DNA from 4 places in the Paenibacillus sp. 102 genome. Region 1 is predicted to be linked to each of the others. Evidence: riboswitches for the same ligand, from Rfam matches in the RefSeq annotation. Region 1 holds a riboswitch; each other region holds the start of a gene.
The links. A riboswitch is a leader RNA that binds a small molecule or an ion and turns the genes downstream of it on or off. The one in region 1 is predicted to bind S-adenosylmethionine.
Positions count from the first base shown of each region.

Region 2: it holds a riboswitch for S-adenosylmethionine, as region 1 does, so the genes downstream of both, AAIE21_RS03975 (methionine biosynthesis PLP-dependent protein) here and mtnW (2,3-diketo-5-methylthiopentyl-1-phosphate enolase) in region 1, are expected to answer to the same signal.
Region 3: it holds a riboswitch for S-adenosylmethionine, as region 1 does, so the genes downstream of both, AAIE21_RS07700 (YezD family protein) here and mtnW (2,3-diketo-5-methylthiopentyl-1-phosphate enolase) in region 1, are expected to answer to the same signal.
Region 4: it holds a riboswitch for S-adenosylmethionine, as region 1 does, so the genes downstream of both, AAIE21_RS19315 (PTS sugar transporter subunit IIA) here and mtnW (2,3-diketo-5-methylthiopentyl-1-phosphate enolase) in region 1, are expected to answer to the same signal.

Region 1 covers NZ_JBCGHT010000001.1:551,513-553,712, reverse strand. Annotated here, with positions in the region: gene AAIE21_RS02860 (2-hydroxy-3-keto-5-methylthiopentenyl-1-phosphate phosphatase) at 1-119, opposite strand, end outside; gene mtnW (2,3-diketo-5-methylthiopentyl-1-phosphate enolase) at 116-1,360, opposite strand; SAM riboswitch class I at 1,425-1,530, opposite strand; gene AAIE21_RS02850 (pyridoxal phosphate-dependent aminotransferase) at 1,583-2,200, opposite strand, start outside.
Region 2 covers NZ_JBCGHT010000001.1:742,681-744,880, reverse strand. Annotated here, with positions in the region: gene AAIE21_RS03975 (methionine biosynthesis PLP-dependent protein) at 1-828, opposite strand, end outside; SAM riboswitch class I at 898-1,010, opposite strand; SAM riboswitch class I at 1,407-1,517, shown strand; gene AAIE21_RS03970 (bifunctional homocysteine S-methyltransferase/methylenetetrahydrofolate reductase) at 1,588-2,200, shown strand, end outside.
Region 3 covers NZ_JBCGHT010000002.1:344,904-347,103, reverse strand. Annotated here, with positions in the region: gene lysA (diaminopimelate decarboxylase) at 1-1,070, shown strand, start outside; SAM riboswitch class I at 1,187-1,294, shown strand; gene AAIE21_RS07700 (YezD family protein) at 1,365-1,508, shown strand; gene AAIE21_RS07695 (phosphoadenylyl-sulfate reductase) at 1,593-2,200, shown strand, end outside.
Region 4 covers NZ_JBCGHT010000010.1:32,395-34,594, reverse strand. Annotated here, with positions in the region: gene AAIE21_RS19325 (PTS galactitol transporter subunit IIC) at 1-287, opposite strand, end outside; gene AAIE21_RS19320 (PTS sugar transporter subunit IIB) at 307-627, opposite strand; gene AAIE21_RS19315 (PTS sugar transporter subunit IIA) at 640-1,098, opposite strand; SAM riboswitch class I at 1,201-1,302, opposite strand; SAM riboswitch class I at 1,373-1,479, opposite strand; gene treR (trehalose operon repressor) at 1,612-2,200, shown strand, end outside.

The DNA of each region.
Region 1 (2,200 bases):
GATAGAATCTTTTGTTTAATCGTTTCGGCTTCTGGTGGAGCGAATTTCTCCATAATGGCAACGATATTATCATTGTTCGTAATTGTACCATCAAAGTCACAAAAAATTTGAAGACTCATAGTTTCACCTCGTGAGATGGATTTCCCCATAATTGCAGTGCAGCATGTAAATCAGTGTTACCTGCTTCATGCAATGGTGTTCCTTGCAAAGTGGCATCAATTGCTGCTCGAAATGCTTTTCCCCCACCTTGTGCTCCGCTCGGATGACCATGAATACCACCACCTGCATTAATGACAACATTTTTACCAAAGTCGCGAAGGGTAAATGGAACAAAACCAGGGTGAATGCCAGCTGATGGAACAGGGAAGCTTCTTTTTAAAGCGGGATCTTCTTTTGTTAGTGCCTCTGTAATAAGAAGGGCTTCTTTTTTTTCTAATGCAACACTGCCGTATGGTGATGGGAATAAAGAGAAGTCGGCACCAGCATAACGAAGCAATTTTCCAAGTAATAATGGTGAAGAAACCCCATATAATTTCGATGATGCATAAGCACCGCTAACGGCAGGATGAGCCATGATAGGAATAGAAATATCTTTATCCTCTGCAAGTGATTGTAGTACATCTAATCCGTACGCAAAGACATTAAAAAGTAGGATATCCGCACCGTATTCGATTGCTCGTTTTGCATTTTCTTTTAAATCATAAGTACGTCCCGTTAAATTCACTGCATATAAAGTCTTATGGCCATATGTTTCGTATACAGACTGTAATACTTCTTTTCCAGCATGAATTCGTTTCGTAAGTGGCGTTAATGAGTTTTCAAATAAGATCTCATCATCTTTTACAATATCTACACCGCCAATTGCTTGATCACGTAGTTGAGTTTTTAAATATCCGATATTACGTCCAATCATTCCTTTGAAAATGCTCATTAGAAGTGGACGATCGTGAATATGTAAGAGATTTCGAATGCCCTCAATACCAAATTTAGGGCCAGGGAAATGTTTTTTTAAGTCATCTGAAAATGTTAAATCAATCAGTTTAACTTCGCCATCTAATGATAATTTGCCAAATGTTGTTGTTAAAATGGCTGGTAAATCAGGGCTGAAATTTAGTGATGGATAATGAATTTTAATGAGTCCACGTGTTACTTTTTTTCCAAGGTACGTATTTACATGTTCTTGTTCTTCTAACTTTTCGACATGAATGACGTTGCCTTTATGTTGTTTTAATTGTTCTTGTAATAAGTGTGGTAAATGAGTCCATGAACCAATTGTCAAACCGAGAGCAATTTGCTCTGCCTTTTGGTTTAAATTATGAGAATCATCATGGATTAAATAGGTTGCTGTTATTCCGCTCATTTTCATAACCTCCTAGTTAAATAAAAAAACCTCTCAGCTAAGGAGAGGTTTTTTTACAACCAGCTCCTTATCTGTCAGCATAATGCTGCGAGAATTAGCACCGTGCCTACAATTGTAGATCGGTTGCCGGGTTTCGTCGGGCTCGTCCCTCCACCTGCTCTTGATAAGAAGTATTTAGAAATGTTTAAATTTTTTCGATATCTGAATTTTGACAGAGTTTTTTTATGATGTCAATGGTTTTTTGAAAATTTTTAATTTCTGGATTCGTTGAACAGCTTCTTGTAATCGCTCTTCTGTATGTAATAATCCAATACGAACGTAGCCTTCGCCATGTTCGCCGAATCCGACTCCAGGTGCAACTGCTACATGTGCTTGTTCTAACAATAAGGCAGTAAATTGTTCTGATGTATACTCATTAGGAACAGGAAGCCATGCGAAAAATGATCCCTTCGGTGCGACAACATCCCAGCCGATTGAACGACACGCTGTAATGAGTGCATTTCTCCGTGATTCATAGCGTTCAACAAGTTCATTTACACAAGATTGTGAACTTAATAGTGCCTCACAAGCCGCCTCTTGTACAGCGCCAAAAATGCTGACATACATATGATCTTGCAATAAATTGATTGTTTCAATGACACTTTCGTTACCGATTGCAAAGGCAATACGCCAACCAGCCATATTAAATGTTTTTGATAGTGTATAAATTTCAATGCCAACATCTTTTGCGCCGTTTACTTGTAAGAAGCTAGTTGGTTTGTTACTATCAAAGCCAATTGCTCCATAAGCGAAGTCGTGAACTACTAAAATATCATTTTCATTTGCAAATGATATTGTTTC
Region 2 (2,200 bases), 190 kb from region 1:
TGGATAAAGAACATCGGTTACACCGTCTTCCTCGTTTAAATAAGAAACGATTTTCTTTGCATTTTCTTCGTGTTGTTTCATACGAAGAGCTAATGTTTTCATACCGCGAATTAATAACCATGAATCAAATGGGCTTAGTACAGCACCAGAAGCGTTATGATAGTGGGCAAGTTCTTCGCAAAGCGCTTGACCTTTTGCAACGACAAGTCCGCTTAATACATCGTTGTGACCACCTAAATATTTTGTGGCGCTATGAAGGACAATATCTGCTCCTTCTGTCAAGGGTTGTTGTATATAAGGAGTGTAGAAAGTATTATCTACAATAAGCAGGACGCCATGTCGTTTTGCGACAGTTGCGACAGCTGCAATATCGGTTACTTGCATTAATGGATTGGTTGGTGTTTCTATAAAAATAGCTTTCGTTTGAGAAGTGATGGCTTGTTCTATTTGTTTAATAGATTGTGTATCTACGTATCTACATCGAATATTCCATTTTTCCTCATGCTCCGAAAATAAGCGATAGGTTCCTCCATATAAGTCTTCTGATACGATAAGTTCATCTCCAGACCGGAATAAAGAAAGAACAAGAAGAACAGCTGCCATTCCTGAACTACAGGCATAACCTCGCTCACCTTCTTCTAAATCAGCAATTGCGTGTTCTAAAAGACCACGTGTTGGGTTCCCTGTTCGCGAATAATCAAAACCTGTTGATTTTCCGATTCCTTCATGACGATAAGCTGTTGAAAAGTAAACAGGGGGATTAACCGTTCCTGTTGTAGTTTCGCTACGATTTCCGATTTGAGCTAGTTTTGTTTCGATTGTTGACATGTGAAATTCCTCCTTGATAAAAATAAAAAAGCCTTCTAAGAAGAAGGCTTTCATGCGAATATAGTCTTCTTCTTATCTGTCAAATCTTTTCACAATTTGCTGGAATTAGCACCTTATTAACGAACGTGTTAATGGTTGCTGAGGTGTCATAGGGCCAGTCCCTCTACCTCTCTAGATAAGAATAGTTTGTATGAAATTTTATTATGATTTTAACTTTACAACAAAAGATAATTGAATTGCAACTTTATTTTAAATAATTTTTATTTTCCTTCTAATTTCATTGACTTTTAGTCTATCTCATGCTAAATTTATGAAAAAATTAACAAAGATTGTTATATAAATACAAATTGAACAACCGACATAAAACTTTTCTATTAAGGTGGGAAGAGCATCCGTTTATACATAGAAGCGGTCACATCCTCTTCTTACCCCATGCAAAGTTAAAACAAAGGGAGAAAACGAGTGTAAGTCACCTTTTGTTCTTCGTGGCGGCGACTTATATATTAGAAAATCAAAATGGATTTATATGAAAGGATAACCTATTTTCTTTTAATTACATACAAAATAATAAAGACAAACTCTTATTGAGAGCGGTGGAGGGAAAGGCCCTGTGAAACCCGGCAACCTTCAAACGAAATGTTTGAAACGGTGCTAATACCTGCAAAACAATGTGTTTTGCATGATAAGAGGAGGATAGATGATATCCCCCTCTTCAAGGTGAAGAGGGGGTTTTTATATTGATAGAAAAGAGGGAGACAAGTGAAAATTTTAGATCTATTGTCAAAAGGAATTGTTATCGGTGATGGAGCAATTGGTACGTTATTGCATTCCCATGGGTTGCAAAGTAGTTTTGAAGAATTAAATCTATCAGATCCAGATTTAATTATATCTATTCATAAACAATATGTAGCTGCTGGTGCAGATGTGATTCAAACAAATACGTATGGAGCAAATGAAGCAAAATTACGTACATATGGACTAGAAAATCAGGTTGTTCAAATTAATAGAGCGGCGGTAAAACTGGCGAAAGCATCTGTGACAGATAAGAATGCTATTTTAGGTACAATTGGTGGAATGAAACATATCGGTGCAGTCACAACGACTGATATGGAACGGGAATTTATGTTGCTTGAGCAAGCTGGGGCATTAATAGAAGAACGTGTGGATGGGCTATTACTTGAAACTTTTTACGATGAATTTGAATTACTACATGCAGTGAAAGTGCTAAGGAAGAAAACGGATATACCAATTATTGCGCAGCTAGCGCTTCATGAAGCTGGCACAACACAAAATGGGAATGATGTAAATGAAATATTAGCGCGGCTTTTAGATTACGGTGCAAATGTAGTCGGCTTAAACTGTCAGTTAGGAC
Region 3 (2,200 bases), on a different contig from region 1:
CTTTAGATGTTGTTTCAGGGGGAGAATTATATACTGCTTTGCAAGCTGGTTTTCCTGCATCGCGTATTCATTTTCATGGTAATAATAAAACTGAGGAAGAGATCGTAATGGCGCTGCAAGCAGATATCGGCTGCTTTGTGGTAGATAATTTCTTTGAAATGGAAATATTACATGACTTAGCACAGCAGTATGGAAAAATTGTAAATATATTAATTCGAGTTACACCTGGAGTAGAGGCGCATACACATGAATATATTACAACAGGGCAAGATGATTCGAAATTCGGTTTTGGAGTTTCCACCGGCCAGGCAATGCAGGCGATTCAAATCGCACTAGAGAAATCAAATTATAATGTATTAGGTATTCATTCGCATATTGGTTCGCAAATTTTTGAAACAGCAGGATTTGTTCGAGCGATTGAAGTATTGCATGGCTTTTTAGAAGAGATAAGAGAACAAACTGGTTATGTTGTAACGGTGTTAAACGTCGGCGGAGGTTTTGGTATTCGCTATACGGAAGCTGATACACCACTTACACTTGAAACATATGTGTATGCTGTAACTAACGCAGTGAGAGAACAGTTTATACGAAATAATTATCCCCTTCCTGAAATATGGATTGAACCAGGGCGTAGTATTGTCGGGGATGCAGGAACAACAATTTATACAGTAGGAGCTGTAAAAGATATTCCGGGCATTCGTAAGTATGTGTCAGTCGATGGAGGAATGACAGATAACTTAAGACCAGCTTTATATGGAGCTCGTTATGAGGCGATGCTAGCAAATCGAGGGAAAGAAGAGGTTGAAGAAGTTGTTTCAATTGCTGGAAAGTGTTGCGAGAGTGGGGATATGCTTATTTGGGATATAAAACTGCCCCAAGTTGTTACAGGTGATCTGTTAGCAATCTCTTGTACGGGAGCATATGGATATTCTATGGCGAATAATTACAATCGTATTCGTAGACCGGCTGTAGTATTTGCAAAAGGCGGAGCATCACAAGTTGTTGTTGAACGTGAAACATATGAAAATATAATTGGGAACGATCGCATACGCATAAAAGAACTTGTGTAATCAATAGAAAGGAGTTGTTCGAACTGGGCAGCTCCTTTAAAAAAATAAAAAAATATAAAATATATCGGAAAACTAGGATTGAAAAAAAACAGAATTATGATAAAATACAAATACAAAGCTTATCAAGAGAAGCGGAGGGAACTGGCCCGATGAAGCTCGGCAACCTGCTTATAGGAGCAAGGTGCTAAGTCCAGCAAAATGGTATCCATTTTGAAAGATAAGGTAAAATATATTACCGAACAGTCTTTTCGAAATGGAAAAGATTTTTTTTATGAATGAAAAGGGGGGCTGTTCGTGGGAGTGCGTGGTCATTTTGACGAAGTAGCTGAGAAAATTCAAACGATGCTTGCGGATATGAAATATGGTTCCATTACAATTGTTGTGCAAGATGGAAAAGTGATTCAGCTTGAAAAAAGTGAAAAAGTACGCTTAAAGTAAAAACGCTGACTAGAAAAACTAGAGGCGGTTTTAACCTATTTTATTAGGTTAAAACCGCCTTTTTGCGTTACAGGGGGAAAGAGAATGTTAACGTATGAAACGTGGGAAGAGGATTTCGTTTCTTTTTCTGAGAAAGATGAAACAAAGGGAGCGTCGCAAGTATTAGAGTGGGCTTATAAACATTATGAAGGTGAAATTGTATACGCATGTAGCTTTGGGGTAGAGGGGATGGTTTTGTTACATCTTATAAACCAAGTAAATCCATCTGCGAAAGTTGTTTTTTTAGATACAAATGTTCATTTTCAAGAAACATACGATTTAATTAAACGAGTACGCGAAAGGTTTCCAGATCTCGAAATTATTGAAAAGCAACCTTCGCTTACGCTTGAGGAGCAAGCAAAAAAACATGGAGATAAGCTGTGGGAACATAATCCCAATCTTTGCTGTAAACTAAGAAAAATTTTACCGCTTGAAGACTCTTTATCGAATGGAAAAGCGTGGATATCAGGGCTAAGAAGGGAACAATCTGAAACACGTAAACATACAAGGTTTATCAATCAAGATCATCGCTTTCAGTCTATTAAAATTTGTCCACTTATTCATTGGACGTGGAAGGAAGTATGGCGTTACGTATATAAGCATGATTTACCTTACAATCCATTACACGACATTGGTTACCCAAGTATAGGGTG
Region 4 (2,200 bases), on a different contig from region 1:
ACTTCCGTAGAATAGGCAACAATTGAGCTAGCTTGCCATCCGATATCAAATACAGGGAGGCTGACTCCTGTACTTTTCACCATATTTTGAACAACAGGCATAATAATAGGGATATAAGCATTTAGTAAAAGAGTGAATCCTTGTAAGCCAATACCTGCATATAAAGCAGAATAAAAAGCTTTTTTACGATTTACCTTTAAAGCGATCGCGATTATAAAAATAACAATTGGCACAAAAACGGATGCGCCAAATGTATCAAAAATCTTCTTAAGAAATTCTAGTTCCATTTGTATCAATCCACCCGTCTTATGAATTTATAATGTCTTCTTGTTTTAAAATGTTATGAATAACTTGTTTTACTTCTTCTAAAAAACTTTCTTCATCAAAACCAGTTAAAAATCCAACAGCATTAATCGCTGGAATAGAGAGACCTTGAGGGATAGGTGTAGTATAAGCAATAAAATCATATTGTCTTTCTTCTAAAAATTGTTCGACTTGTGTAGGTTTTACCTCAGTTGTTGTAATTGTAATATGATCCTCACTTAAAGCCTCTTTTAGCTTTTCTGAAACCATAGTTGAGCTTACTGTCCCTGAACCGCAAACTGTTAAAATGTGAAATATTCTCATGTTTTTTCCTCCTTAAATAGTAAGAGTAGAAATAGATTCTATAATCTCTGATTTTGTAGACGCAGTAGCTAGTTGTTGCAGCAGCTGTGGATGTTGAATAAGTTTCATAATTTCTTTAAGTATTTGAATGTGTTGCCTACCATCTTGTAGCGCAAGTAAGAAAAGAACTTGCACATTTGTTGTTTCTTTTTCCAAACTCCCCATAAGAGTAAAAGGGATAGGTGTTTCTAATGTAATTACACTGATGACAGATTGTGTAATATGTGAAGGATCTGTATGAGGGATGGCTACCCCAATTTTTTCAGTAGGAAGACCTGTTGGATGATGCATTTCTCGTTCTAGCACAGCTTGTGAGAAGCTTTCTTTTACAAATCCCTTCATAAGTAAGTCGGTGGAAACCTTTTCTAAAATTTCTTTAAATGTTGTATCTGAAAGTTTTGGGTAAATAAACTGTTCGTGGAAAATATCCAAATAACTTCGTCTCCTCCCTAGTTGTAATTTAGTGTGTAGTAATAAAAAAATCACCCCTTTCTATGCGAAGAAAGGGATGATTACTTTGATTAGAAAATCATCACCTTATCTGTCGCCTTTAAACGCAGGAATTAGCACCTTCCTAATAAAATAGGGGTTGCCGAGGTTTCGTAGGGCCGGTCCCTCCACCTCTCTTGATAAGGAGTAAAAGTATGAAAATAATAAAAAAGCCTACTTTACAAGAAGAAGGCTTTGAAATATACAATATCGCTTCTTCTTATCTTTTAGAATTTAGATTCTAAAGGAATTGGCACCTACCTAAATAAAATAGGGGTTGCCGAGGTTTCATAGGGCCGATCCCTCCACCTCTCTTGATAAGAGTTTATAAATTATGATTTTTGTGAAATATGTAAATATTATAGGGTTAATGTGTAAAATAATCAAGAGGAAAAACTAATTTTCTGTCATGCTATAATACAAGTAGAAATAGAAGGTGACAAGGGGATATTCAAAATGATGAGTAAGTATGAGCAGATTTATACGGAGATAAGTGATTCCATTGATAATCGTAAGTTAACAGAGGGATGTAAAATTCCATCTGAAACAGAATTGATGAAGCAGTATGAAGCGAGCCGTGGGACGGTAAGAAAAGCTGTTGATTTATTACAGGAACGTGGATATGTACAGAAAATTCATGGTAAAGGCGTTTTCGTTTTAAAACGAAAAAACATTGAATTTAATTTTGGTGGTATTGTGAGTTTTCAAGAGGAGAATGAACGATTAGGGCGTCAATGTATAACAAATGTGGTAGAGATGGAGCAATTGTCAGCACCGAAAGAAATAGCAAAATTATTAAATGTGAAGGCGAAAACGCAGGTAGATCATATTAAACGTGTTCGAAATATTGATGGGGAAAATGTAATTTTAGATGTAAACTATTTTGTATCTGAATATATCCCTGAATTAACAAAAGACATTGCTGAGAAGTCGATTTATAAATACATTGAGAAAGTATTAGAATTACATATTAGTTATTCACATCGCGTTATCGAAGTGCAACCTTGCACAGATGATGATCGGAAGTATTTAGATTTAAATGGAA